3 regions of the Arthrobacter sp. 'calajunan' genome follow, and region 3 is predicted to be linked to each of the others. Evidence: predicted binding sites of a transcription regulator. Region 3 holds the regulator's gene; each other region holds the start of a gene.
The links. Region 3 encodes LexA, which represses DNA repair genes until DNA is damaged. Its sites were predicted from a motif close to TCGAACANNTGTTCGA; they were not measured.
Positions count from the first base shown of each region.

Region 1: uvrA (excinuclease ABC subunit UvrA) is a predicted target of LexA. The motif match lies at 6,172-6,187, and genes of this name have one in related genera.
Region 2: RF641_RS15260 (LysM peptidoglycan-binding domain-containing protein) is a predicted target of LexA. The motif match lies at 6,580-6,595, and genes of this name have one in related genera.

Region 1 covers NZ_JBKZDY010000004.1:300,425-310,131, forward strand. The annotation lists gene uvrC (excinuclease ABC subunit UvrC) at 1-1,802, opposite strand, end outside; gene RF641_RS08610 (lysophospholipid acyltransferase family protein) at 1,806-2,477, opposite strand; gene RF641_RS08615 (HAD hydrolase-like protein) at 2,478-3,179, opposite strand; gene uvrA (excinuclease ABC subunit UvrA) at 3,288-6,158, opposite strand; gene RF641_RS08625 (phosphatase PAP2 family protein) at 6,281-6,943, opposite strand; gene RF641_RS08630 (outer membrane protein assembly factor BamB family protein) at 7,040-8,548, opposite strand; gene RF641_RS08635 (hypothetical protein) at 8,766-8,993, shown strand; gene RF641_RS08640 (DUF692 domain-containing protein) at 8,990-9,707, shown strand, end outside.
Region 2 covers NZ_JBKZDY010000011.1:60,245-69,951, forward strand. The annotation lists gene RF641_RS15220 (peptidoglycan D,D-transpeptidase FtsI family protein) at 1-182, opposite strand, end outside; gene RF641_RS15225 (hypothetical protein) at 260-880, opposite strand; gene rsmH (16S rRNA (cytosine(1402)-N(4))-methyltransferase RsmH) at 1,023-2,015, opposite strand; gene mraZ (division/cell wall cluster transcriptional repressor MraZ) at 2,187-2,600, opposite strand; gene RF641_RS15240 (DUF3040 domain-containing protein) at 3,093-3,476, opposite strand; gene dinB (DNA polymerase IV) at 3,658-4,833, opposite strand; gene RF641_RS15250 (polyprenyl synthetase family protein) at 4,991-6,097, shown strand; gene RF641_RS15255 (Rv2175c family DNA-binding protein) at 6,194-6,547, opposite strand; gene RF641_RS15260 (LysM peptidoglycan-binding domain-containing protein) at 6,753-8,477, shown strand; gene RF641_RS15265 (sensor histidine kinase) at 8,583-9,707, opposite strand, start outside.
Region 3 covers NZ_JBKZDY010000002.1:32,613-42,319, forward strand. The annotation lists gene RF641_RS02640 (SseB family protein) at 1-100, opposite strand, end outside; gene priA (bifunctional 1-(5-phosphoribosyl)-5-((5-phosphoribosylamino)methylideneamino)imidazole-4-carboxamide isomerase/phosphoribosylanthranilate isomerase PriA) at 457-1,194, opposite strand; gene RF641_RS02650 (hypothetical protein) at 1,220-1,369, opposite strand; gene hisH (imidazole glycerol phosphate synthase subunit HisH) at 1,371-2,006, opposite strand; gene hisB (imidazoleglycerol-phosphate dehydratase HisB) at 2,007-2,627, opposite strand; gene RF641_RS02665 (histidinol-phosphate transaminase) at 2,649-3,755, opposite strand; gene RF641_RS02670 (LysM peptidoglycan-binding domain-containing protein) at 3,846-4,199, opposite strand; gene lexA (transcriptional repressor LexA) at 4,456-5,175, shown strand; gene RF641_RS02680 (ATP-dependent DNA helicase) at 5,288-7,285, opposite strand; gene hflX (GTPase HflX) at 7,278-8,939, opposite strand; gene RF641_RS02690 (class I SAM-dependent methyltransferase) at 9,267-9,707, shown strand, end outside.

The sequences.
Region 1 (9,707 bases), on a different contig from region 3:
TTCTTCATGGAGCCGAAATGCTTGCGCAGCGCTTCCTGCTTGGCCTTGCCCAGCCCCGGCACGGCATCCAGCTCGGATGCGAGCATCGACTTGCCGCGCTTGGCCCGGTGGAAGGTGATCGCGAAGCGGTGCGCCTCGTCGCGCAGCCGCTGCACCAGGTACAGGGCGGCGGAGGCACGCGGCAGGATCAGCGGGAACGGGTCATCCGGCAGCCACAGCTCTTCCAGGCGCTTGGCCAGGCCGACGACGGGGATGTCGTCGATGCCCAGGTCGTCCAGGGCCTTCTGGGCGGCGGCGACCTGGGGCGGGCCGCCGTCGACGATCACCAGCGAGGGCGGGTAGGCGAACTTCTTCACCTCGGCGGTGCCGGGCTCCACCTCGCCGCCGGCGAGCACCAGCGGGTCCACCTTTTCCTTCAGGTAGCGGCTGAAACGGCGGTGGATCACGTCGTACATGCTGGCGGTATCGTCGCGCGCGGCTTCCCCGGTGATGGAGAACTTGCGGTATTCGCTCTTCTTGGGCAGTCCGTCCTCGAACACGACCATCGAGGCGACCACGTTGGTGCCCTGGGTGTGCGAGGCGTCGTAGCATTCGATGCGCAGCAGCGCCTGCTCGGCGCCCAGCGCGTCCTGCAGCTCCTGCATGGCCAGCGAACGCGTGGTGATGTCGCCGGCGCGCTTGGACTTGTGCAGGCGCAGCGCCTGCTCGGCGTTTTCCACCACGGTGCCGGCCAGCGCGGCCTTGTCCCCGCGCTGGGCCACGCGCAGCGAGACCCGCGAGCCGCGCAGCTCGGAGAGCCACTGCGTGACGTCGTCCACGTCCTCGGGCAGCGTCGGCACCAGGATCTCGCGCGGGATGCGGTCGGCGTGGTCCGCGTAGACCTGGGTGAGCAGCTGCTCGACGAATTCCCCGTCGGTGGTGTCGGTGACCTTCTCCACGACCCAGCCGCGCTGGGAGCGGATGCGCCCGTCGCGCACGTGGAACACCTGCACCGCGGCTTCCAGCTCGTCCCCGTGGATGCCGAAGATGTCTGCGTCGGTGTTGTCCGCCAGCACCACCGCATTGCGCTCGAAGACTTTGTTCAGCGCCGCGATGTCGTCGCGGTAGCGGGCCGCCTGCTCGTATTCAAGCTGGGCTACGGCTTCCTGCATCTTGGCGGTCAGCGCCTTGGTGAAGCGGGTGGCCTCCCCGCCCATGAAGGTGCACAGGTCATCGGCCAGCGCCCGGTGGTCTTCCTCGCTGATGCGCCCTACGCAGGGCGCGGAGCACTTGTCGATGTATCCCAGCAGGCACGGGCGGCCCGAGGCCTGCGCGCGCTTGAACACCCCGGGGGCGCAGCTGCGCACCGGGAAGACGCGCAGCAGCGTGTCAAGGGTTTCGCGGATGGCCTTAGCCGGGTAGAACGGGCCGAAGTACTTCACGCCCTTGCGCTTGTCCCCGCGCATCACCAAGGCGCGCGGGAACTTCTCGTCCATGGTCACGGCCAGGTAGGGGTAGGATTTGTCGTCGCGGAAGACGATGTTGAAGCGCGGGTTGTACTCCTTGATCCAGGTGTACTCCAGCTGCAGCGCCTCCAGCTCCGAGCCCACCACGGTCCACTCGACGCTCGCGGCGGTGAACACCATGGTGCGGGTCTTGGGCGTGAGCCGCTCGGGCTTGGCGAAGTAGGACAGCAGCCGGCTGCGCAGGATCTTGGCCTTGCCCACGTAGATGACCCGGCCGTGCTCGTCGCGGAAGCGGTACACGCCCGGCCTGGTGGGGATGTCCGAGGTTTTCGGACGGTAGCTGGCGGGATCGGCCATGGCTTACTTGGCGTCCGGGGGCAGCTGGTTGTAGGAGTCCACGCGGTCCTGGCCGGAAAGCTCGGCAATCGCGTCGACGATCCTATCGGTGGCCAGGCGGCGCTGCGGCAGCGGGTGCTTGCGTCCGAGCTTGTCGAAGTACAGCGGCTCGCCGTAGTGGATGTGGAACTTGGCCGGGCGGAAGCCCTTGGTGCCCGCGGGCTGCAGCTTCTCGGTGCCGATCAGCCCGACCGGGACCACCGGCACGCCGGTGGTCAGCGCCAGCCAGCCCACCCCGGTGCGGCCGCGGTACAGCCTGCCGTCGCGCGAACGGGTGCCCTCCGGGTAGATGCCGATGCCGGAACCGCCCTCGATGATCTCCACCAGCGAATCCAGGGCCGCCACGGAGGCGGCCTGCTCGCCGCGCTGGACCGGGATGGATCCCACCGACTCGAAGAAGGACTTCATCAGCTTGCCCTTCACTCCGGGCGTGGTGAAGTATTCGGCCTTCGCGAAGAATGCGACATCGCGCGGCGTCAGCGCCTGGATGATCAGCGAGTCGAAGAAGGACAGGTGGTTGGAGGCGACGATGAAGCCGCCCTCCTTGGGCACGTTTTCCAGGCCGGTGACCTCGGCGCGGCAGATGCCGTGGATGATGCCGCGGATCGAGGATCGCGTCATGGTGTAGATGCTCATCTACTGTGCACCTTCCTGCATCAGTTCTTCAAAGTTCAATTCGGCCGCGCCGTCCCTGCCCAGCAGCAGCTGCGCCAGTTCGACCGCGGTGGAGACCCGGTAGTCGGCGGCGTCCAGCTCGTCGCCCTGCGCGAAGCCCCAGCGCACGCCGATGGACTTCACGCCGTTCGCGCGCGCCGCATCCAGGTCGTAGTGCCGGTCCCCCACCACCACGCTACGCGACGGATCCAGATCCGCGTGCTTCAACGCGGCGGCCACGATGTGCGCCTTGCTCGATCCGTGGGATCCGCCTTCGCTGGTGTTCCCGTGCACCGCATCCAAGCTGCCGGCCAGGGACTGCGCCTCGATCAGCTCGCGGGCGATGGGCAGCGGCTTGGCGGTGGTGACCGCGGTGTGGATGCCGGCGGCGCGAAGCCCGTCCAGCAGCGTACGCATGCCCGGGTAGACCACCGACTGACGCATGCCGACCTCCGAGTATCGGGCCCGGTAGGCGGCGATCACCGAGTCGATATTCGCGTCGGTGACACCGTCCAGGGTGCGCAGCCCGATCTGCAGCGGCGGGCCGACCAACGCTTCGATTTTTTCCTCGCCGGGATCCGGGAGCCCATGGGCCACCAAGGCATGGCGGATTCCTGAGGTTATGGACCCTGCAGGGTCCACGAGGGTCCCGTCCAGATCAAAGAGCACGCTGGTTACCGACATATTCACTAGGACATCATCCCATGAAGCGGACGCGGGTAAATAATCCATAACTGAAATCGAATATACCCGCGCCCGTTCCCCGGGTTCGCCGCTCGCGGCGCCCCCGGGCTAGAGGATTTCGGCCAGGAACCGTCCGGTGTGCGATTCGGCGACCTTCGCGACCTTCTCCGGGGTGCCGGTGGCCATGATGGTGCCCCCTCCCGAACCGCCTTCCGGTCCCAGGTCGATGACCCAGTCGGCGGACTTGATGACATCCAGGTTGTGCTCGATGGTCAGCACGGTGTTGCCCTTGTCCACCAGCCCCTGCAGCACCAGCAGCAGCTTGCGGATGTCCTCGAAGTGCAGGCCGGTGGTCGGCTCGTCCAGCACGTAGATGGAGCGGCCGTTGGAGCGCTTCTGCAGCTCCGCGGCAAGCTTCACGCGCTGCGCTTCGCCGCCGGAGAGCGTGGTCGCCGGCTGGCCCAAGCGGACATAGCCCAGGCCCACGTCCACCAGGGTTTTCAGATGGCGGGCGATCGGGGTGAAGGCGCTGAAGAACTCGGCACCCTCCGCGATCGGCATGTCCAGCACGTCGGCGATGTTCTTGCCCTTGTAGAGCACCTGCAGGGTTTCGCGGTTGTAGCGCGCCCCGTGGCAGACCTCGCAGGGCACGTAGACGTCCGGCAGGAAGTTCATCTCGATCTTCAGCGTGCCGTCGCCCGAGCAGGCCTCGCAGCGTCCGCCCTTGACGTTGAAGGAGAAGCGGCCCGGCTGGTAGCCGCGAAGCTTCGCCTCGTTGGTCTCCGCGAACAGCTTGCGGATGTTGTCGAACACGCCGGTGTAGGTGGCAGGGTTGGAGCGCGGGGTGCGGCCGATCGGCGACTGGTCCACGTGGACCACCTTGTCCAGGTGCTCCAAGCCCTGCACGCGGGTGTGCAGGCCGGGGACCTGCTTCGCGCCGTTGAGCTTGTTCGCCAGCACCTTGTAGAGGATGTCGTTGACCAGGGTCGACTTGCCCGAGCCGGACACGCCGGTCACCGCGGTCAGCACGCCCAGCGGGAACTCGACGCTGACGTTCTGCAGGTTGTTCTCGCTGGCGCCGACGACCTTGAGCTTGCGGTCCTTGTCCACCTTGCGGCGCTTGGACGGGATCTCGATCTGCTTGCGGCCGGAAAGGTAGTCGCCGGTCAGCGAACGGGTGTTCTCCTTCAGCCCCTCCACGGAGCCGGAGTGCACCACTTCGCCGCCGTGCTCGCCCGCGCCAGGGCCGATGTCAACGATCCAGTCCGCCTCGGCGATGGTGTCCTCGTCGTGCTCCACCACGATCAGGGTGTTGCCCAGCGAACGCAGGTGCAGCAGGGTCTCGATCAGCCGTCGGTTGTCGCGCTGGTGCAGGCCGATGGACGGCTCGTCGAGCACGTAGAGCACACCCACCAGGCCGGAGCCGATCTGGGTGGCCAGGCGGATGCGCTGGGCTTCGCCGCCGGACAGCGTGCCGGCCGCGCGTTCAAGGGTCAGGTATTCCAGGCCCACGTCCAGCAGGAACTTCATGCGAGCGCCGATTTCCTTGAGCACCTGCACCGCGATCTGCGCCTCGCGGTTGCTCAGTTCCAGGGTGGTCAGGAACTCGGCGGCGCTGCGCAGGTCCATGGCGGAGACCTCGGCGATGGACTTGCCGCCCACCAGCACCGACAGCGAGGCCGGGTTCAGCCGGGCGCCGCCGCAGGTCGGGCACGGGATCTGGCGCATGTACTGCTCGTAGCGGTCGCGCGCGTGGTCCGATTCGGTTTCCTGGTGCTTGCGGTGCACGTAGGAGATGACGCCCTCGAAGCCGGTCGAGTACTTGCGTTCGCGGCCGAAGCGGTTCTTGTACTGCACCACGACCTTGTGGTCCTTGCCGTTCAGGATGGCCTGGCGGGCTGCGGCGGGAAGGTCTTTCCAGCGGGTGTCCATGCTGAAGCCCAGGTCCTTGCCCAAGCCCTCGATCAGCCGGTTCCAGTACTCGGTGGTGGCCTTGCCCAGCGACCACGGGGCGATTGCGCCCTCACTGAGGGTCACCTCGTCGTCGGGGACGATCAGGTGCTCGTCCACCTCCAGCTTGGTGCCGATGCCGGAGCAGGCGGCGCAGGCGCCGAAGGGGTTGTTGAAGGAGAAGGTGCGCGGCTCGATCTCGTCGATGGCCAGCGGGTGCTCGTTCGGGCAGGCCAGGTTCTCGGAGAAGGAGCGGATGCGCTTCGGGTCGTCGTCCTCCAGGTCCACGAAGTCGGCCAGCACGCGGCCGTCGGCGATGCCCAGCGCGGTCTCGATGGAGTCGGTCAGCCGCTGGCGGACCTCCTCCTTCATGGCCAGGCGGTCGACGACCACCTCGATGGTGTGCTTGACCTGCTTGGCCAGCTTCGGCGGATCGGTCAGCTGGATGGTCTGCCCGTCCACGCGGGCGCGGGAGAAGCCCTTGGCTGACAGCTCCGCGAACAGGTCGACGAATTCGCCCTTGCGGGCGCGGACCACGGGAGCCAGGATCTGGAAGCGGGTTCGCTCGGGCAGCTCCATGAGCTGGTCCACGATCTGCTGCGGGGTCTGCTTGGAAATCGGCTCGCCGCATTCCGGGCAGTGCGGCCGGCCCACGCGCGCCCAGAGCAGGCGCATGTAGTCGTAGACCTCGGTGATGGTGCCGACAGTGGAACGCGGGTTGCGGCTGGTGGACTTCTGGTCGATGGACACCGCCGGGGACAGGCCCTCGATGAAGTCCACGTCCGGCTTGTCGACCTGGCCCAGGAACATGCGCGCGTAGGCAGAGAGCGACTCGACATAACGTCGCTGGCCCTCGGCGAAGATGGTGTCGAACGCGAGGGAGGACTTGCCGGACCCGGACAGGCCGGTGAAGACAATCATCGCGTCGCGGGGCAGATCGATGTCCACGTTCTTCAGGTTGTGCTCGCGCGCGCCCTTCACGACCAGGCGCGTCAGATCAGTTTTCTTGCTCTCTGCAGTAATAGCCACGAAGCAATACTAATCGAAAATTGCTTCGAATGAGTGTGAACTCTGACGCAACTCACATGCAAATCGCCAAAGGCCGCACCGTCGACCGGCGAGCGCCGTGCGATCCCCCGCACCGGGCGGGCTCAGTGCCCGCCGGCCTGCTGGGCGATCCGCGCGGTTCCGGGCAGGCGACGGACAAGTCGCGGGAGGAAATTGAACACAACGAGGACCACCAGCATGCCCAGGCCAAGACCGAACAGCACGTCGTGCGGGTAGTGCGCGCCGACTCCCACCCGCGCCACGGCGATGAGCAGGGCCGTGGCGGCCAGGTACCAGCGCAGCCGCACGATGGCCAAGGCGCAGGCGGTCGCGAAGGCGGCGGCGAGCACCGAGTGGTTCGAAGGCCAGGACCAGTCCCCGTGCGGCGGACAGGTTTCCGCAATGGCCACGTGAATGCTCTGGCAGGGCCGCGCCTCGGTCAGGATCAGCTTGAGCGTGCTGCTTGCGGCGTAGGCGAGGATCACTCCCAGGCCTCCCAGCACCAGCCTCGCGAACGCCGCCCGGTCCCTGAACCATGACCATACGGCCAGCCCGGCGGTGAACAAGACCAGTAGCAGCAACGCCGCGTCGGCGAAGAACACCGCCAGCAGGGTGAGTGCCGGGGAGGAACCGGCCGCCGCGGTGACCGCTGTGTACAGCTGTTCGCGGACTATAAATGCCGGCAGTGACAGCGCCATGAGGCCCAGGGCGATGAGCACTGGGATGGCAGGCCGCGTTGAGGCGACCCGAGCGGATTCTGTAGTCATGAGACGTGATTGTAGGCCTGGTTTCTGGGAGGGTATTCCAGCAAGTTTCAGGCCTGTTCCCAGAGAAGCTTCCCGCAGGGTTTGCCGCCTGGGGCACTATTCATCGGGCATGCGGTACGCGACCATGCCCGCGCGGTCCGGGAGCACCGCGATCCGCTGCTGGTCCTTGCCTGTGCGCTGGAACTCCGCATACAGCGGAAGGTCCTTCGTGGCCTTCTGCGTGTCACGGGTGCATGGTTGCACGGTCTGCGGCACCCTCAGGTAGGCCGTCTGTTCGTATCCGTCGATGTGCCTGACTTCCACCGAATCGCGGTCGCTGGTGCACAAGACGGTGTCACCAAGGACGTGGGAGAGTTCGAGCTTTTCCCCGGTCGAGCTGTCCACGGCGGCGAATCCCGAGGCCATGGGGACGATCACGTATTTCTGGTCGCCGAGGATTCTGTTGTTGGCCTTGGCCAGTTCCACAGCTTTCTCGTATCCGGGCATGTCATACGCCCAGCGTTCCTTGCCGGTGGCCGCGTCGATGCCTGCAACGTCCCATTCGAGGCCCGTGAGCGCCCCGCGCTTGCCGGTGGACGGATGCACCGTGGCCAATGCCTGGTGGAATCTGCAGGTGACGAAGGTGCTGCGCGTCTGGGCTTGGCGGGTCTCAACGATTCCGGAGCAGGCCTGGTCCGCGCCGGGCACCGCCCACCGGCGTTTTCCGGTGTCTGGGTCGATCCCGACCATCATGGCGTCCTTGTTCCAGTCCTGCACGTAGGCATCGCCTTCGGGGTGGTACTGGTAGTCAATCCGGGAACCATGGCCGACGAAGATCTGCTGCGGTTCCTCGAACGTAGTCCACTCCCACCCGTTGTCCGTGGAGTAGTACGAGTCGAAGACCTGTTCGTAGGGCACGCTCCACAGGATCTTGCCGTCCCGCGCGTAGCTGAGCAGTTCCTCCCTGGGCCCGCGCTCCGACGACGACGAGAGACCTTCGCCGACGAATCGGTCGTCCGGATTCTTTTTCGGTGTGGGAAGGTCCTCCCCGGCGAGCTGCTTCCAGCGGCCCTTCTCCATGTCGTAGCGCATGTTCACCGGTTCTCCGGATTTCCTGTCACCCTCAACGCACCAGGTCTCTTCGCATTCAACGGGACGGTTGGTCATGAAGTCAACCTCAATACTCGCCGAGGTGTTCTTCCCGGTAGCGAGATCAATGACCACCAGCCGTTCGGATTTCCCCTTCACCGATTCAACAAATGCCGCCATCCGGCTTCCGTTGTGCTCGAACACCGGCAGCCTCATCCTCATGCCCCCGGGGTTGTGCCCCACCGATGCCTCGCGCTTCCAGCGCAGCGAACCGTCGGCGAGCTCGCGGGCCACCAGTGTCAGCTTGCGCTGGCGTTCAACATAGGCGATGGCCAAACCAAGCTGCTCTTCGACCTGGATTTCCGAGACGACGTTCTCCTTGCTGCTCCAGGCAAGCGAGACCGGTTGCGCACTGCGGTCAACCGCAGGGGGCTCGGGCTGCGCAGGCGGTGCCGTACAACCTGCCAGCAGGCCGACCATCAGGCAGGCCGCGACAGCGGTTGGCAGTTTCAACCGGTTTTCAGCAGTGTGGTTCATGGTGTGCTCCCGAATCTTCCGTTGGGTCGATTGGCACAGCCTATGAGCTACTGAAAAATTCGTGGAAGGTTTTCCACAGCCGGAAAACATTGGTGAGAGGTACCCAGTAATACGTGGGTAATGGACTGCCCCGCATCATGTGTTCCAGGAGTGCCGCAGCAACTCCCGCGGATAGCGCTTTGCGCAGCCCGCCCACGTCGAGAACCAGGAGACTGCGATGGAACGACTGAACCGATCGGTATTGCTGGATGACAAAACCATCAGGGTGACGGTTCCCGCCACGGCGATGTACGACTTGGACCAGATGCAGAAAATTCAGCGCGAGGTGCTGGGACGGCTCGGCTGCCCCGCCTGTTGCTCGGGCTTCGACATCCGTTTCGATCTGGCCCGGAGGTTCATGGTCGATGAGGATCTTGTTGTCCGCCCGATGGACGAGCTGGCTTGATTCCGCTCACCGCTCTGCCCGAGCTCGGCGTCGGAGTGATCTACTGGCCTGCCCTCGACGGGGTGCTCTCCCGGACGGACAACGGCGTGGACGTGCTCGAACTGGAACCGCAGGCCTTCTGGTTCCAGCCCGGGCCCGACACGCATGGGTACATGCTGGATGAAGCGGTGTTCAGCCACCTCGCCGAGGCTCCGCAGACCTGCCTGGCCCACGGTGTCGGCTTCCCCGTCGGAGGAACCTGCCCACCGGACCCTGACCAGGTTGATGCATTCGTGCGCAGCATTATCCGATTGGGCGCCCCGTGGGCCAGCGAGCACCTGAGTTTCAATCGGCTGCGGCAAGCCGGCGGCGAGATCGACATGGGTTTCCTGCTTCCTCCGATCCAGTCCCCCGAGTCGGTGGCTTGCGCGGTGGACAACATCCGCTTCCTGAAGCGCCACCTGCCGGTGCCGCTCGCCGTCGAAACCGGGGTCAACTATCTCAAGCCCTTGCCCGGCGAAATGCCGGACGGCGAGTTCTTCCGCTCCGTCGCCGATCAGGCCGATTGCGGGATCCTCCTGGACCTGCACAATCTCTGGGCCAACGAACGCAATGGCCGCCAGCCCATCTGCGAGGTGGTCAACCAGCTGCCGCTGGAGCGGGTCATCGAAATGCACCTGGCAGGCGGACAGGAATACGGCGGGTACTGGGTCGACGCGCATAGCGGGCTCGTCG
Region 2 (9,707 bases), on a different contig from region 3:
CCGCGGGTGGGGGCGATGGTCTCCACGCGGTTGCGCGTATCGGCCGCTTCCTTGGCCGCCGCCGCGGGGTTGATGCCCTGCACCCAGAAGAGTCGACCGGCGATGATGACCAGCAGCAGGATGGACAGCAGCAAGACGAAGCGCATGCGTTTCTTCGCGGTATCAGCGACAGTCGAACTCACGGTGAACCCAACTTTCCTTCATCGTGGATTGGTGACAGCCAAGTTGCCGCCCTGTGTTCAAGCTTAGGAAGCGAACCTTAGTCCGTCGGGGATTTCATGGTCGGCGCCGGAATCGTGCCGCCGTTGAGCTCGCCTTCGGTGAATACGGGGCGTCCGTCGTCCCCGACCTTGCGTTCGACCGTCTCCGGCTTGGTCTCTGCTGCCGCGGCCTTCTCAGGCTTTTCGGAAGTCTGCTTGCCAACCGTGGTTTCGGGCGTCGTGGACTTCGCTTTCTCTTCAGCGGCCTTGGCCTTCTTGCTGCCGTTGATGATTTCGCCCGGTAGCGGCAGAGTGTCGTAATTCGTCGCGTTCTTGTCGCCCTTGACCGCTTCTTCAGCTGGCTGGGTGATCTTTCCCTCAGAGAGGTCAATCAGTCCGGGCGCACCCGGGGCGACGAGTCCGAGGTCGGAAGCCTTGCGAGCCAGTGCCTGCGGTGCCGAGAGCGACTGGGCATCCTTGAGCAACGCCTGGTTCTCCTGGGAGAGGGCGCGTTCCTGATTGCGCAGGGAAACGATGTCGTACTGGCGCTGGGCCACCGAGGTGTTCATCAGGACCAGGGCCACGATGACCGCGACGAATAACATGACCATGACCACCGAGGTGACGACCATGGATCGCTTGTTCGTCTCGTTGATCCGTGGGACCAACGAAAGAGTCACGCGCTGAGGCGTGTCAGCAAACTTGAGATCGCTAGCGGAAACGGGCTCGGGGCGCACGGCGCGGGCAGCACTGCCGTCAACAACTGGTTGGGCAGTCATGGCTGCGTTCTTTTGCACTCGGCGCTGGGCTCGTTGGCTCATACTAGCTCCTCTTCAGAACTCGTTCCACGGCCCGCAGGCGGGCTGAGGCGGCACGTGAATTTTCTGCAATTTCAGCTTCGCTGGGCTTTTCGGTTCCCTTGGTGAGAACCTTGAACTCAGCTTTGTGTTCCTCCAGCTCAACCGGGAATCCCGGAGGGGCCGAGGAGGTCGATCCCTGGACGAAGTGTCGTTTGGTGATCTTGTCTTCCAGCGAGTGGTAGCTCATGACCACCACTCGGCCTCCGATGTTCAGTGCGCCCATGGCGGCCGGGATGGCTCGCTCCAGGACGTCCAGTTCTTCGTTCACGGCGATGCGCAGTGCCTGGAAGGTTCGCTTGGCCGGATGCCCGTGGTTGCGGGCCGCCGCGGCGGGAACAACGGATCGAATGACGTCCACCAGCTGGGCGGTGGTGGTGATCCGTGCCTTGGCCCGGGCTTCGACAATCGCAGTGGAGATCCTGCCGGCGAATTTCTCTTCGCCCCATTGGCGGATGATCCGCAGCAGTTCCTCGCGTTCAAGTTCGTTGACCAGATCTTCAGCGGTAGGTCCGGCCGAGGTATCCATACGCATGTCCAGCGGAGCATCATAGGAGTAGGCGAACCCCCGTTCACGCTCATCTAGCTGGAGGGAGGAGACGCCGAGGTCGAACAGCACGCCGTCGACGCCGGGGAAACCGAGATCGGCTACAACGTCGGCGATCTCGTCGTAGACCGCGTGGACGAGGTCGATGCGGTCCTCGAAGGGACGCAGACGGGCCCCGGCAAGCTCGTGGGCTTGCTCGTCGCGGTCCAGGCCGATCAGGTGGAGATTCTCGAACCGCTGGAGGATGGCCTCCGAATGGCCGCCCATGCCCAGGGTGCAGTCGACGACGATTGCCCGACGTTCCTCTGCGTTGGCTCGTTCAATACCCGGAGCCAGCAGATTGACGCAACGATCCAGAAGTACCGGAACATGTCGTTCTGATGCTGGTCGCTGGGAATCCTGATTCGTCACTGCGCCCCCTTTCGCGTTCAAATCGGTGCTGAGATCAGATCCCCCTCCAACCGTTGACGGCGAGACATTCTGGCTCCGGGGAAGTGAAGCCAGAAGATTTCGCCTTCAAGGTGGCTGGAGATCTCATCCCAGCTGCTTGGTTGACCTGAGTGGCCGCCCCTGATCGGACGACTAATCCTCGTCGGTCTCGGAAAACACTTCTTCCTGTTCCTGCAGGTACTGCTGCCACGCTGCGGAATCCCAGATCTCGATGCGGTTACCCGCACCAATCACCGTTACCTCGCGGTCGAGACCGCCATAGGTGCGAAGCACCTGCGGGATTGTGACTCGCCCCTGCTTGTCGGGAACTTCATCAGACGCACCGGAAAGGAACACGCGGGCATAGTCCCTGGCCTTGCGGGACGTCAGCGAAGCCTGAGCAAGTTGCTCATGTTGCTTCTCGAACTCTCGTTGGCTGAAGACGTAGATGCAGCGTTCCTGTCCCCGGGTCAAGACCAGCCCATAAGCTAACTCGTCACGGTATTTGGCAGGCAGAATCAGGCGCCCCTTTTCGTCGAGTCGCGGCGTGTAAGTTCCAAGGAACATGCACACCGCCTTTCTCCGCGAAGTGGTCAGAATCCCCGATTCCCTCTACTGCACTCCACTTTACTCCACAACCCTCCACTGTCAACGCACCTACCTGGGTTTGCCGAAGGTTTAGACATAAAAAATAGCGTATTTCCGCGTGTTTAAAGGAGAAAATGCAGTGGAGGCTCCAGGGGCAGCTGTGGACCGAAAAGTGCGGAAGAATCCCTATAAGGCGCGAAAATGCACGTGTTTTCGGGATTTGGGCCCTCAGTGGTGGAAGGTGGAGGGGCTTGGGGAGGGAAGTGGAGTCGGTGGTTCGACAACCAGAAATGGTTCCCTAGGAAATTGCCGAGAATCGCAATCCCGGCCATGTCGGCGGCGAGGCACCGCGCAGGACCTTCCGGCCGCCCAAAGCGCCATCATGCCGCACGGCCTGTGGAATGGCCCAAAAGACAATTTAAAAAACAAAGAGGTGCAACCCTCGGGTTACACCTCTAAATGCGATCAGCTCTAGCCGTCAGACTGGTCCCGCTTGCGCTGGTTCCACTTTTCTTCGAGTCCACTCATGAACTGAGAATTGTTCTTGGCATTGGATCCTGCGCGGGGCTTGGCGCCCTGGCCGATTTTTCCTGCTGCCGACTTCTTCAACGCCAACATGACTCCACCGAACATCACCGCGAATCCGATGACACCAACAACGATGATCTGCTGGGAGATACCGAAAATCAAACCGGCCAGCCCGAGAATGACCAAGAGGATACCCAGCGCGATGTTGCGGGTTGAAAGCCGCCCCGTGCTTGATGGGGCTTTCATGTTGGAGGCAAAGCGACGGTCTTCGTGCAGCTGCTTTTCCAACTGCTCCAACAGACGCTGCTCGTGTTCCGATAGCGGCATCGCCTTCTCCTTCCAATGACTTTCAGACGATCATGCACCGTCTACAGGTTCAACGCCTCATGCTCGGGAAAAGTTCCCAGTCATAATTCGAACCCACTTCTAGGATAGTCTCTTTTGACGTCGCCCTGCTAGTTGATCTTAACCACTGTTAACTTAGGCATTGGTAGGCAAAACATGCTCTTTACTCCTTGGGTCGCAGAAAACGCGCCGGACCGGTGGAGGACGTCGGGAATTTCTGGCTGATCAGGTCGGCGATCCGCTCGGCCTCCCGTGTTTTTTCGTCTCTGGGATCCAGGCTCAGCTGAATCCCCTGTGCCGAGTCTTCAAGCCGTTCGGCTCTGACCCCAAGCAGCCTGATGGGCTGGGCCAGCGGCCACAGGTTGCGGAACAGGCTAATCGCTTCGGAACTGATCATCGAAGATGAATCTGTTGCGGCGGCGAGGGTCTTGGACCTGTTGATCCCACTGAAATCCTGGTACTTCAACTTGATTCCCACGCCGCGAGCCACTTTGTCTTGGGCGCGCAACCGCTGGCCGACCCGGTGCCCGAGCCTCAGCAGTTCGCGCTCCAGTACGTCCTTGTCCCGGATATCCGTGGAAAATGTATGTTCGGCGGAAAGGCTCTTCTCCTCCCGCACGGGTTGCACCGGGCGGTTATCTATGCCCTGGGACAGCAAATACAGAGCCCGGCCATGCTCCCCGAATTTCTGTACGAGCCGAGATTCAGGTTCGGCCGCGAGCTGGGCCACGGTGTCGATGCCCAGCGAGTGGAGCTGGTCTGCCGTTCGTTTGCCCACTCCCCACATCTTGGTGACCGGAAGCTGATGCAGGAATTCCAGGGTGCGTTCCGGCGCGACGACCGTCATCCCGTTCGGCTTGGCATACGTCGAAGCCAACTTGGCCACGAACTTGTTGCGGGCGATGCCAACGCTGGAAGGCAGGCCGAATTCGCTCTGGATGTGCTCTCGAATCCGCCGGCCGATGGCAACCGGCCCTCCGAGCATCCTCATGCTCCCGGTAACGTCGAGGAATGCCTCATCGACGCTGACCTGTTCCACCACCGGGGTCACGGTGTGCAGGTAAGCCATGATCCGTTCGGAAATGGCGTTGTACTTGCCGTGGACCGGCTCGACAATGTTTGCTTCGGGCATCAGCGCAATCGCCTGGCTCATCGGCATGGCCGAATGAACTCCCCTGGCCCGGCAGTCGTAGGAGGCCGACAGGACCACACTGCGCCCACCCGGGAATCCGACGATCACTGGCTCGCCGAGAAGTTCGGGATGGTCGATAAGTTCCACCGAGACGAAAAAGGCATCCATGTCCACGTGCAGGATCGCGCGATGCTCTTTGTCATTCATGACAGCTATATTAGTGCGCGCTTCCGACAGTGCGCTGGCGGCCGAACACCCCGGAACTGCATTTGCACTTGCCCATGGCATCCGGGAAATATCCTCCCGGATTCCCGGTAGAGTTGATCCTAGCCATCTGCCCCTTCACGCGGAGAATTGATTTTGCATGTCGTTGCCTGAAACCGTCTCGGCCTTTGAGCCTGAAGTCCAGGAGCTGAGCCGGAGCTATACGGACGCCGTTGCCGCAAAGCTTGAGGACTTCCTTTCCGACAAGAATGATGAAGTCTCGTCAATTACCACCAGCGCAACTGAAATCGTCAACGCGATTCGGGATCTGACACGGGGCGGCAAGCGGCTCCGTCCGCTATTCGCCTACTGGGGATTCCTGGGCGCAGGCGGCGCCAGGGATTCTGCAGAGGTCATCCAGCTGGGCGCCGCGCTGGAGCTTTTCCAAGCCGCGGCGTTGATCCACGACGACATCATCGACAATTCGGATACCCGCCGCGGGCGTCCGAGTGTGCACAAGCACTTTGAAGCGCAGCACAAGTCGCTGGGCTTGTCCGGCAGCGCCGCGAACTACGGCATGGCCAGCGCCATCCTGACCGGCGATTTGTGCCTTTCGTTGAGTGAAGAGCTTTTCGCGGCGATTCCAAGCGTTGACGCCGCTACGCGCACCATCTTCAATCGCATGCGGACCCAGGTCATGGCCGGGCAGTATCTCGACGTACTCGAAGAGTCGGCCGGCCCCGCCTACGATCCGGCCGAAGCCGTGAAGCGCGCCCGGACCATCGTCCGCTACAAGTCGGCCAAGTACTCCACCGAGAATCCGATTCTGCTCGGCGGTGCGCTCGCCCGCGCGAACGTTGAGCTGCTCGATAGCTACAGCGCGTTCGCACTGCCCTTGGGCGAGGCGTTCCAGCTTCGAGACGACGTGCTGGGAGTCTTCGGCGATCCCGAGATCACCGGCAAGCCGGCCGGGGACGACCTGCGTGAAGGCAAGCGGACCGAACTCATCGCCCACGCACTGCTGCTGACGTCCCCTGAGGAACAGGACTTCATCCAGAACAGACTCGGCGCCCTGGACTTGTCCGACGCTGAAGTGCAGAAGCTCAGCACTATCCTGCAGGGCAGCGGTGCGTTGCAGGAGACCGAACGCAGCATCAGCGAACTAACTGTCCAGTCCTTGCAGGCTCTGGGAGAAATCCAGACCCACGACCTCGCGCTGGCCGGCATGAAGTTCCTCAGCGATGCAGTCACCAAACGCAGTAGCTAGCCCTGCGGAACATCACCGATAGATAACAATAGGTCTCGACTTTCCTTCCAAATAAAGGAATGTCGAGACCTATTCTTTATACAAAGCTTCGTGTATCTACCAAGCCAATGCTTGCGCGCGACGGCGAATCTCGGTCTTGCGGCCCGAGCGCAGCGCGTTCATCGGGGTGCCCGGAAGCGACTCGTCCTCGGTGAAGAGCCACTTGACGCTCTCTTCATCGGAGTAGCCCGAGTCCTTCAACACCGACAAGGTACCCTTGAGGCTCTCGACAACCGCGCCATCCTGAACGAATTCCGCAGGAACCGAACGAACCTTGCGCTCGCCGATGCGTAGAGCCACGATCGTACGCTCATCAAGCATGCGATGCACGCGGCGAATATCAATGTCTAGTTCTTCGGCCAGATCGGGCAGGGTCAGCCACTGGCCAACAAGTTCTTGAATGTCATTCACCCCTTAAGGTTCCCATAAATTGCGATTCACCGCAGAAACTTTGTTCAAACCAGTCACAGCTGTTTCCATGCGTCACATAAGTAGTGTAAATTTTCATGTATCACTTTGATAACAATTGCAACACAAACAACTCCTGAAGCAGCCGGTTCAGGTGCACTTGTGACTGTTCGCGATTATCGCAACCGTACAAATGAGGAATGACTCTATGCCCCACAAAGCGACCCATGTCTCCACGCATGCGCTAGGTGTTGTCGCAGGTGCAGCGATCCCCGCTGCTGTCATCGGCAGCCTCGCCTTGGCCCCGGCTGCGTACGCAGCGCCAGCAGTATCGGTAAACACCCCAGGCTCGGCCGCGAAGTCGGTAACACCCGAAAACATCAAGATCGCTGAAGATCAGATCAAGGCACACCTGATTGCTTCCCGCGTGCCTTCCCTGGGCCTGCCTGCCAAGGCCAGCACCAAGGAAATCAAGATCCCGGCAGGCGCCAGCTTGTCCAGCTTGGCGGTGGAGTACAAGACCACCGTTTCCAAGCTGAAAGACCTGAACGACCTCAAGAGCGACTTCATCGTCGCTGGCAAGACCTTGAAGGTGCCAGGCCACGGTTCCTCGTCGTCGAAGTCCTCGAAGTCTTCGAACACATCCGCAACCAGCAGCTACACCGTAAAGTCCGGCGACACGCTCAGCGCGATCGCGGCCAAGCACAAGATGAGCCTGTCCGACCTGCTGAAGAAAAACGACATCTCCTCCAGCACGAGGATCTTCCCGGGCGACAAGGTCAAGGTCGATGGCGGATCAGCCGAAAGCTCCAGCAAGCGGTCATCGTCGAGCAAGTCCTCGTCGACCAGTTCCGGCTCGGCCAGCTACACTGTGAAGGCCGGAGACACCCTCGGCGGCATTGCCATCAAGCACAACATGAGCCTCTCGGCTCTGCTGAGCAAGAACGGCATCTCGGCCAGCAAGCCGATCTTCCCGGGCGACAAGCTCACCATCAACGGCTCGGCCAACTCCTCCAGCTCCTCGGGCAAGTCCTCGTCTTCCTCGAAGCCTTCCGGCGAAGCGAGCTACACCGTGAAGTCGGGCGACACCCTCAGCGGCATCGCGTCCAAGAACGGCATGAAGCTGGGCACCCTGTTGAGCCTGAACGGCATTTCGGCTTCCAAGCCGATCTTCCCGGGCGACAAGATCAAGGTCTCGGGCAGCGCTTCGTCGTCCTCTTCGTCCTCCTCGTCGTCCAAGCCTTCGGGCGGATCGTCCAAGGCTTCGAGCTACGCGGTGAAGTCCGGCGACACCCTCGGCGGCATTGCGGCCAAGCACGGAATGAAGCTGTCAGACCTGCTGGACAAGAACCCGCAGCTGAGCACCTCGACCCCGCTGCAGATCGGGACCAAGGTCAAGGTCAGCGGCTCCTCGGTGTCCTCGACCTCCACCGGTGGATCCAAGAAGAAGATTGGCAACACCTTCCTCGGCCGCACCTATGCCGACCACGTGGTCAGCAGCGCGAACGAGAACAAGGACTACCTGGACTCGATCTCGGTGCCGAGCCGCAGCGAGATGCAACGCATTATCGTGTCCACCGCCAACCGCATGGGCGTTGACCCGGCGCTGGCGCTGGCGCACTCCATGCAGGAGTCGGGATTCAACATGCGTGCGGTCTCCCCCGCCAACGCCCTGGGCGCCATGCAGGTGATCCCGAGCACCGGCGAGTGGATGTCCTCCCGCCTGGGCAAGAAGCTGAACCTGCTCAACCCGCAGGACAACGTGACCGCAGGTGTTGCAGTCATCCGCTACAACCTCGACAACACCGACAACCTGGACGATGCCATCGCCGCGTACTACCAGGGCCTTGGCGGCGTGAAGAAGTACGGCATGTACGACGACACCAAGCGCTACGTGGCCAGCGTAAAGTCGTTGATGAAGCAGTACCGCTAAATACTGCGCAAGGGGCGGCCCGGAGAAGTTTCCACTTCTCCGGGCCGCCCCTTGCATTGCGCCCGGCGTGCGCGCACCAGCTGGCCGTTTCGCGGTCTTGCGACGCTAGGCCCGCCGATCCAGGGTCAGCGGCATTTCGATGACTACCCGCGTTCCCCCCTCGTCACCGGGCAGCCAGCGGATTTCCCCAGACAGCTCGCTGGTCACCAGGGTGCGCACGATCTGCAGGCCGAGACCTTCACGGCGCTCCCCTTCCGGCAGCCCGTGGCCGTCGTCCTCGATGGTCACCCTGAGCCAGTCCTTGGAGTCGGTGCCGAGATAGCGTTCGGCGATCAGTGCCACCTGTCCGTCGCGGTTGGCCAAGCCGTGCTCCACGGCATTGGTCACCAGTTCATTAATCACCAACGACAGCGGGGTGGCCAAGTCGGCGTCGAGCATGCCGAACTCCCCTTCGCGGCACGTGGAGATCTTCTGCCCCGGCGAAGCGATTTCAACGATCAGGCGGAACTGGCGGTCCATCAGGTCGTCAAACTTCACGGTTTCGTTCAGTCCCTTGGACAGGAAGTCGTGGACCGAAGCAATCGTGGATACCCGGCGCATGGCCTGTTCCAGACCCTGCTTGCCTTCGTCCGAGCTCATGCGCCGCGACTGCATGCGCAACAGCGCCGCCACGGTCTGCAGGTTGTTCTTCACCCGGTGGTGGATCTCGCGAATGGTCGCGTCCTTGGTCACCAGCTCCTTTTCACGCCGGCGCAGTTCCGAGACGTCCCGGCACAGGACCAGTGCGCCCCAGCGCTTGGATTCATCGCGCAGCGGGATAGCGCGCAGGGAGAGGGTGACGCCGCGGTACTCGACTTCAGTGCGCCACGGCATCTTGCCCTGGAGGACCAATGGGAGGGTTTCATCGACCACACGGCGGTCGCGAACCAGCGCCATGGTCAGGTCGGCCAGCGGCTGGCCCTGCAGCACGTCGGCGGCGCCGAGGCGGCGGAAAGCCGAGACCGCGTTGGGGCTGGCGAATTCCACCGTCCCTTCCACACTCAAGCGGATGAAGCCGTCGCCCACGCGGGGCGCACCGCGGCGCGAGCCGGTGGGGCTGGCGAAGTCGGGCCACAGCCCCTTGGTGCCCATGGCCAGCAAGTCGTCTGCGCTTTGCCGGTAGACGAGCTCCAAGTTCGAGGGGGTGCGCGACTGGTTGCGGTCGAAGTGCGAGGTGATCACCGCGACGGT
Region 3 (9,707 bases):
GACCTGCGGAATCAGTCGGGGAACCTGCCCGCGCCAGTGCCGCGGCGATATGTCCGGGCAGGTGGCGCTTGGGTGCGGATTCAGGTTGCGCGGTGCTCATAGATCCATGCTATCTGTGAGAACCCCGGTGGAAGAACAAGTTTCAGGGACTCGGGCATGAGCTTGCCCACGAGACCTTGGGCACACTTCAGATATTCGGGCCTGGCCACAACGCGGCGGATGTGGCATCTTGAAATGATAATGCGCAAGGACACGGAATCCGAGAGCCTGTTTGCCACGGCAATGCCGGGCTATGTCCCGCAGGGCGCAGTTCGCGGCCTGGGCGGGGGGGCTCATCTGTCCCCCGCCGTTGGCCACAGACGCCGCAGGAGGTTCATATTCGGCTTCATAAAAAATCGTGGACCGGCTGGATTTTTCCAACCGATCCACGACTTCAAAGGTCTGGCTCAGACCTATTTAGCGACGGCCTGCCACATCAAGCGCCTCGGGCAGCGTGAACTGCCCCGAGTACAGGGCCTTGCCCATGATGGCGCCTTCGATGCCTTCCGGCACCAACGCACGCAGAACACGCAGGTCTTCGAGGGAAGAGATACCGCCCGATGCGACAACCGGCTTGTTGGTTTTCGAGGCGATCTCGCGCAGCAATTCAACGTTGGGTCCACGCAGGGTTCCGTCCTTCGTGACGTCAGTGACGACGTAGCGCGCACAGCCGGCATCCTCCAAGCGGGCAAGCACCTCCCAGAGGTCTCCCCCGTCCTTGGTCCAGCCATGGCCGGAGAGCGTAGTGCCACGCACATCCATGCCCACGGCGATCTTGTCGCCGTGGCGGGCAATGGCCTTGCGGGTCCACTCCGGGTTCTCCAGTGCGGCCGTCCCGAGGTTCACGCGGGTGGCGCCGAATTCCAGTGCGCGATCTAGTGACGCGTCATCACGGATTCCGCCGGAGAGCTCAACCTTGATGGACAGCTCCTGGGCGATTCGCTGGACGATCTCGATGTTGCTGCCGCGACCGAAGGCGGCGTCGAGGTCGACCAGGTGCAGCCATTCTGCACCGTCGTTCTGCCAGGCCAGCGCCGCTTCCAGAGGGTCGCCGTATCCAGTTTCGGATCCGGCTTCACCCTGCACCAGGCGAACCGCCTGTCCGCCGGCGATATCTACTGCGGGAAGCAGTTCGAGAATTGGTTGCTCACTCATGTTGTCCTTCTTCGAAAGTTTGAAACTAGAGGGTCAAGACCCATGCTGCGATGACACAACCAGCTGCCAGGCCCCACGCGGCAATGATCCACGACAGGTGCGCTTTCTGGTTCTTCAAGGAGATTGCTCCGCCGGCAAGAAATGCGCCGACCCCGAGGAGTACGATCGACCACATTCTAGAGAGTCTCCAGCCAGTTGCTCAGCAGCTTCTTGCCAGCTTCGCCAGACTTCTCCGGGTGGAATTGCACTGCCGACAAGGCACCGTTTTCAACGGCTGCGATGAATGGGGTTCCGTGGGTGGACCAGGTAACCTGCGGCGGAGTCATTGCCGGCTGGGTGACGTCGAATTCCCACTTCTGCACTCCATATGAATGCACGAAGTAGAAGCGCTCGTTTTCGATACCTGCAAAGAGCTTGGTGTTTTCCGGCGGACGAACGGTGTTCCAGCCCATATGCGGGATGACATCAGCCTGCAGCCGCTCTACGGTGCCTGGCCACTCGCCAATACCCGCCGTCTTGACGCCGTGTTCCACGCCTTCGTCGAAGAAGACCTGATGTCCAACGCAGATTCCGAGCACGGGCTTGCCGCCGGCGATACGGCGACCGATCCAGCGCAGTGCACCGAGCTTGGTCAGCTGGTCCATGACCGATGCGTAGGCGCCGACGCCGGGAACGACCAGACCGTCAGCCGCTTGGACCTTGTCCGCGTCTGCGGTCAGCTCTACCTCGGCTCCGGCGGCTTCAAGCGCACGCACTGCCGAGCGAACGTTGCCCGAACCGTAGTCCAGGACAACAACTTTCTTTTTTGCCACTTAAAGGGCACCCTTCGTGGATGGAATCTTGTCGCCCATGCGTTCGTCGTGCTCGACGGCTTCGCGCAAGGCACGGGCGAAGGACTTGAACTGCGCTTCGACGATGTGGTGCGGGTCGCGGCCCGAGAGCACCTCGATGTGGGCACAAATCTGCGCGTGGAACGTGATCGCCTCGAAAACGTGACGGGTCATCGAACCGGTGAAGTGTCCACCGATCAGATGGTATTCCTGGCCGGCCGGCTCGCCGCCGTGCACCAGGTAGGGGCGCCCGGAGACATCTACAACGGAGCGGGCTAGTGCTTCGTCCAGCGGTGCGTAGGAAGTGCCGAAGCGGCGGATACCCGCCTTGTTGCCCAGGGCAACACGCAGCACCTCGCCGATGGTGATCGCGGTGTCTTCCACTGTGTGGTGTACGTCGATATGGGTGTCGCCGGTTGCACGCACGGTGAGGTCGATCAGCGAGTGCTTGGACAGGGCAGTGAGCATATGGTCGAAGAACGGCACGGTGGTGCTGATCTCCGAGACGCCTGAGCCATCGAGATCCAGTTCAACGAATACCGAGGATTCGCTGGTGACTCGTTCCATACGGGCGCGACGTGCGCCAATCAATTCGGCAGACATGTCTTCCTTCGCTTGTCTTTTCTACTTCTGTGCGCTGAGCAGTTCGGTCAGCCGCTCCAAGAAGGCGGTGGTTTCGGCCTCAGTTCCCGCGGTGACTCGCAGGGTGCCGGCGATTCCGTTGTCACGGATGATGATTCCAGCGTCCAGAAGCCCCTGCCAAATGGCGTGGGGGTCGTTCAGGCCGCCGAAAAAGACGAAGTTCGAGTCTGAAACCGAAGGCTTCAAACCCAGCTCGGTCAAGGTGCTCACGATGCGGTCGCGCTGGGTCTTGATTTCTTCGACCTGTGCCAGCAGAAGGTCAACGTTCTTCAGCGCGGCAATGGCGGTCGCCTGGGTCACTGCAGAGAGGTGGTAGGGCAGGCGGACAAGCCGAATCGCATCGGTGACTTCCGGTGCCGCAGCCAAGTAGCCCACTCGGGCGCCAGCCAGGCCGAAGGCCTTGGACATCGTGCGGCTGACAATCAAGCGCTGGCGACCTCCGAGGAGGCTCAGTGCCGACTTGGTATTGGCCAGTGAAAATTCAGCGTAGGCCTCGTCGACGATGACCATGGCGTTGGTCTCGGAGGCTGCCTCGTAGACAGCCTCGATGACATCCAATCCCAATGCCGTGCCGGTTGGGTTGTTCGGAGAGCAGAGGAAAACGATATTCGGTGTGTGCTCGCGTACCTGCGCGGCAGCAGAGTCGGCCGAGAGAGTGAAATCATCGGCGCGTTGGCCGGCGATGTATTCGGTATCGGTTCCGCTGGCCAGCAGAGGGTACATGGAATAAGTGGGGCCGAAACTCATGACGCTTCGACCGGGGCCACCGAAGGCTTGCAGGATCTGCTGCAGGATCTCATTGGAACCGTTCGCGGCCCAAATGTTCTCGCGATCCAGATCGTGGCCCAGGTACTTGGCTAGGAGTTCACGCAATTCCACGAATTCACGATCCGGGTAGCGATTCAGCGTGGACGCTGCCTTGGAGACTTCTTGAGCGATTGCATCAATCACGGTCTGCGGAAGCGGATGGGTGTTCTCATTGACATTCAGCTGAATTGGTACGTCAATTTGTGGCGCACCGTAAGGGGACAGCCCGCGGAGATTCTCACGCAAGGGCAGCTGACTCAATAGTTCACTGCGGACATTCACGTCATTAAGTCTAATGGCGCAGTCGTCGGTTCAAGAATTGGCGACAAACCTTGGTAACAATACCTGTCGCCATTTTGAGGGTTTGACCGGCTAGTTGGCCAACACCGGGATCTCCAAGGTGTCGCCAACGCGGATCTCGCTGGAGTCCAGTGCGTTGATCTCCGTGATATGCTCCATGGCCGCATTCACGTCGTAGCCTACGGCGTATTCACGGGCGAGATTCCACAACGAGTCGCCCGGGATGACGGTCACGGCCACGGTTTCAACACCTTGCGGCGAGTTGGACGCCGCCTGGGCACTTGAAGTGAACATGGTGATCAGGAATGCGGCGGCGATGGTCAGAATGAACACCGGGACCCCAACCAGCACAGCCCAGCCGCGACGATTGATGCGGATCTTCATGTGTTCTTTGGTGCGTTTCGAGTCAAGTGCGGCGGTTGCCATGACTATTCTCCTCAACAGTGGCATGATGCGAACCTGTCTTCGAATACTGTTTTCGAAGATGTGTTCGATTCTCGTATATCTTTTCTAACAGAACTTCGCGGAAATTGTCCAGACACTTTCGAACAAATCTTTGAAAGACTCCCTCACATCGACTAAGATTTCGAAGTAGAAGAGGAACGAATACATAACATCACTGGCTTCCGACAGTTAGGCATCCGCCCAGCTCACGACCGGTGATTAGGGAAGGCTAAAGGTCATGTCAGCTTCAGAGCGCACTCCCCGATCGAATGCACGTTCGCTGACGATCCGCCAGAAGAAAATTCTCGAGACCATCCAGCGCTCGATCGGAAAGAACGGCTATCCGCCGTCGATGCGCGAGATCGGCGACACCGTGGGGCTCAAGAGCCTGTCGAGTGTCACGCACCAGTTGAGTCAGCTTGAAAAGCTCGGCTACCTTCGTCGTGATCCACGCCGACCTCGTGCCATGGAGATCCTGCTGCCGCTGCAGCTCAGCGAGGATGCCGCAGCGGCCGAGGCGCCCAAGCCAGCGGAAGAGGCCGGCAAGGAAGATGCGAAGATCATTGAGCTGAGCACCTCCGCGGACACCACTATGGTGCCGCTGGTTGGCCGTATCGCCGCTGGTGGACCGATCCTTGCAGATCAGACGGTAGAGGACGTGTTCGCGCTTCCGCGCCAGCTGGTGGGCCACGGAGAGCTGTTCATGCTTCGAGTCTCAGGAGACTCGATGGTTGATGCTGCGATCTGCGACGGCGACTGGGTTGTTGTGCGTCGCCAGCAAACTGCGAACAACGGCGACATCGTGGCTGCATTGCTCGATGAAGAAGCTACCGTGAAGACGTTCCGGCAGCGCGACGGTCATACCTGGTTGTTGCCGCAGAATTCTCGGTACGAGCCGATCCTCGGTGATGCAGCGACCGTCATGGGACGCGTTGTATCGGTCATGCGTTCGCTCTAATCCGACAAATCGAAGAGCGCTGGGGTGCAGTTCAATATAACTGCGTCCCAGCGCTCTTTGCTTCGACACGGGCTCAGCCGTGCCGGCTTCCGCGGAATGAACCAATACCGATCTAGCGGTTCGGGTCCATCCGCTTGAGGACACCGGTGATGGTCTTCTTGTCCACGGTGGGCCACATCGGCGGCAACGAGGCCTTGAGGAAACTGCCGTAGCGTGCGGTAGCCATGCGTGAGTCGAGGATTGCCACGACGCCCTTGTCCGACACGGAACGAATCAACCGGCCAGCGCCCTGGGCCAGACGGATCGCGGCGTGGGTGGCCGAAACCTGCATGAAACCGTTGCCGCCGTGCTTCTGCACGTCTTCGGTGCGGGCCTTGGAGATCGGATCGTCCGGACGCGGGAACGGGATCTTGTCGATAATAACCAAACGGCAGGAGTCGCCAGGCACGTCTACGCCCTGCCAGAGAGTCATGGTGCCGAAGAGACAAGTGTCCCGTTCCTCGGCAAACTGCGCTACCAGAGACTTCATGCTCGCATCACCCTGGCAGAGGATCTCGACGTCGAGGCGCTCGCGCAAGATCGCCGCCGCTTCTTCGGCAGAACGCTTCGAGGTGAACAGCGCCAACGCGCCGCCGCCCGAAGCCTTGATCAGATCCTCGATTTCGTCCAGGGTCTCGGCGGCAAGCTGCCTGCCGGGTTTGGGCAGGTGCTTGGCGACATACAAGATGCCCTGCTTCGGATAATCGAATGGGCTGCCGACGTCGATGCCTGTCCATGACGGTGCACCGGCACCCATGAGCCCCAGTGAACCGGCCACCGAGTCGAATTGCGCGCCGATGGCCAAGGTGGCGCTGGTCAAGATGACGGTACGACCGTCAAAGAGTCCTTCGCGCAGTTTTCCGGCCACGGACAGCGGTGCCACGTTAAGTGTCGCCGGCTGGTTGTCATCCGCCTCGACATAGCCGCGGCCTTCGACAAATTCTCGCGGACGGGTCGTGTAGAGCACCTCCCGGCGGTCTTCGGCTTCGAGCATGCGGATGGCGTCGTCCATGACGGCCTGCATTTGCGACCTGGCGGTCTGGCGACCACCATCGGCCGGCGCGTTGGCTTCAGGCTTCGTCAATGCGAGAATGAGCCGGGCCTGTTCCACGATGTCGTTCAGGGCGATTCCCATGTCCTCGCGCAGGCCGGTCTGCAACAACCCGGTCGGTACGCCGGTCAAGGCCTTTTCAAGTCTGTTGGTGGCTTTGACCAATTCGTCAACGTTGACGGCGCAATGGCGCTTGGCCCCGCCCGCTGCGGTGAGCACCATACGAGCCGACAGTGCCCCTGAGACCGAGCTGGTGACGCGGTCCTGGAGCTCGTGGGCCTCATCGATGATGGCGACGTCGAAGTCCGGGAGCACCGACAGCCCTTCGAAGGCGGAGACCGCCAGCAGGGCGTGGTTGGTAATCACCACGTCGGATTCGGCGGCCCGGGCGCGGGCCATCTCCGAGAAGCATTCATCGGCCATAGGGCATTTCTGGGAGCCAAGGCACTCCATGGCGGACACCGAAACCTGTTTCCATGCCTTGTCGCTGACTCCGGGGACCAGTTCGTCCCGGTCCCCTGTGTCGGTGCGCTCGGCCCATTCGCGAAGCTTCATGACTTCGCTGGCCAGCGGGGAAAATGTCTGTCCCCTGGGCGCGGCGGGCTCATCCATGGAGAACAACGTGCCTTCGTCGTCTTCCGGGTATCCGCCGCCGAGCTTGTACTGGCAGAGGTAGTTGGAGCGGCCCTTGAGCAGGGCCACGTCCATGGGTCGCGAAAGCTTGCCCTTGAGAGACTCCAGGAGCCGAGGTACGTCACGTCCGACGATCTGCGACTGCAACGCCAAGGTTGCAGTCGATACGATTACCGGTTTGGCGCTGGTCTGGGCGTGTGCCAGTGCCGGGATCAGGTAGCCCATGGACTTGCCCGTACCGGTTCCTGCTTGCACCAGCAGATGCTCTTCGTCTTCCAGCGCCGATACAACGTGCTTGACCATTTCCTGCTGGCCGGCGCGCATGGCGCCGCCCATGGAAGTTACTGCGGCTTCCAGCAGGTCAAGGGCCTGCTCTTGCTTATCCATGAAGGTTGAAAGTCTCCAACTCTGCTGCCAACGATTCTCGTACCTTGACGATCAATCTGGTTCCGTTCTCCAGATGCTCGCTTTCAAGGATTTCAGACTCACTCTGATGAAGTTTCGCGATCAGATCCCCGCGGCTATATGGGATCAGCACTTCCATCTGCACTCCCGGGCGCGGAATCGAGGAGCTGACCTTCGCCAGAAGCTCCTCGATTCCCTCACCGGTGTGTGCCGAGACAACCACGGTATTGGATTCGCGGTTTCGGACCCTTTCAATAACAAATGGGTCAGCCACATCAGCCTTGTTCAGCACGATGATCTCGGGAATGTTCAGCGCATCGACTTCGCCCAGCACCGTACGCACTGCCTGGATCTGGCCTTCCGGATCCGGATGCGAGGCATCAACAACGTGAAGAATCAGGTCGGAATCCGCAATTTCCTCCAGCGTCGAGCGGAAAGCCTCCACCAGCTGCGTCGGCAGGTTGGACACGAAACCCACCGTATCCGCCAGCGTGTAGGTCAGCCCGTCCTCGGTGGCCGCCTGCCGCACCGTGGGATCCAGGGTGGCGAACAGCGCGTTCTCCACCAAGACCCCGGCATTGGTCAGTCGGTTCAGCAGGGAGGACTTCCCGGCATTGGTATAGCCGGCAATGGCGACCGCGGGAACTTCGTTGCGGCGGCGGTTTGCGCGCTTGGCTTCTCGGGCCGGCTTCATCGCCTTGATCTCACGGCGCAATTTTGCCATGCGGTCGCGAATGCGGCGGCGATCCATTTCAATCTTGGTTTCACCCGGGCCACGCGAACCAATGCCGCCGCCCGCGGCGCCCACCCGGCCGCCGGCCTGGCGGGACATGGATTCGCCCCAGCCACGCAGACGCGGAAGCAGGTATTCCAGCTGGGCCAGTTCGACCTGGGCCTTGCCTTCACGGGACTTCGCATGCTGCGCGAAGATGTCCAGGATCAAACTGGTGCGGTCGATGACCTTGACCTTGACAACGTCTTCCAGCGCACGGCGCTGCGACGGGGCCAGTTCGGCATCGACAATCACGGTATCGGCGCCAGTGGAGGCTACGATCTCGCGCAACTCCATGGCCTTGCCCGAGCCCAGATACGTCGACGGGTCTGGCTTGCTGCGGCGCTGCACAACACCGTCGAGTACTTCCGAGCCTGCGGTTTCCGCTAGCGCTGCCAATTCGCGCAGCGAATTCTCCGCTTCGGTGACGCTTCCATCGGTCCAGACTCCGGCCAGCACCACACGCTCAAGGCGCAGCTGGCGGTATTCCACCTCGGTGACGTCTTCGAGCTCCGTAGAGAGGCCTGCAACGCGTCGCAGGGCGCGACGCTCGGCCAGGTCGTCCTGCTCACCGTCATAGGTGGAATAGCCGGAGGAAAAACGGTTCAGGGCGGTCGCCTGACCAGAGAAAACGGATTCATCATCGGATGCGAAATGCTGCACCTGAGGCCCCTGGGCCTCGTCTGCCGCAAGGATGCGGTCGATGGCGGCCTGAATCTGGGCGTCGTCCATCGACGATGAATCGTGTTCGTGTGACTCGGAGTTAGTCATGGTCTCCTTTGAAGTACTTCGCTTTCCAGAATAGTGCGGGGCACCCCCACTTCGCGACGTGGCGCGGTCGGTTTCAAGGTGTTCGTTGGTCATTGAGTATCCTTTGCAGAAATCGGTAGCAGCATTCGGTGCTGATGGTGATGCGGTTACGCAAACGCAAAGGCAAGGTGAAGACCCCAACACACCTGGGAGTCTGGAAAGTAGAAAAGACTTTGCCGCCTGCGGATTCCGCCGTCCGGGCGCGCAAGACCAGCGCCGGGGATTCGGGAATCACGGGTAACCGTGTGGGCTACGTATTAGACGAAGAACAAAGTCATAGACAAAACTCTATCAGTCTTGTGCGGCCTGGTACATATTGGCTTTGTCACGTTGCCTCCGCCCATATTTGGCCCGTGCGCACGCAACGATAAACTTTGCAGTATGAGCTCGGATCACTACTTCAGCGCCAGCCCCGCCTCGGCCGATGAACGCCGCACGATTTCAGTCGAGTTGAACGGCACCGTTCGCAAGATCCAGACCGCAGCCGGCATCTTCTCGCCTTCCGGTTTGGACAAGGGCACCGAGGTGCTGTTGAAGAACGTTCCGGCGCCGCGTGGCCGCATCTTGGACATCGGCTGCGGCTGGGGACCCATCACGATTACCGCGGCCGAGCAAAGCCCCGGTTCGGAAGTCTACGGCGTCGACGTCAACGAGCGTTCCATCGAGCTGGCCCGCCTGAATGCGCAGAGCTTGGGCCTGGACAACGTGGTGGTCGGCCGTCCGGAAACTGTGGACCCGGAGCTTGAATTCGACACGATCTGGTCGAATCCGCCGATCCGCATCGGCAAGGAAGCCCTGCATGAACTTCTGCTGCTTTGGCTG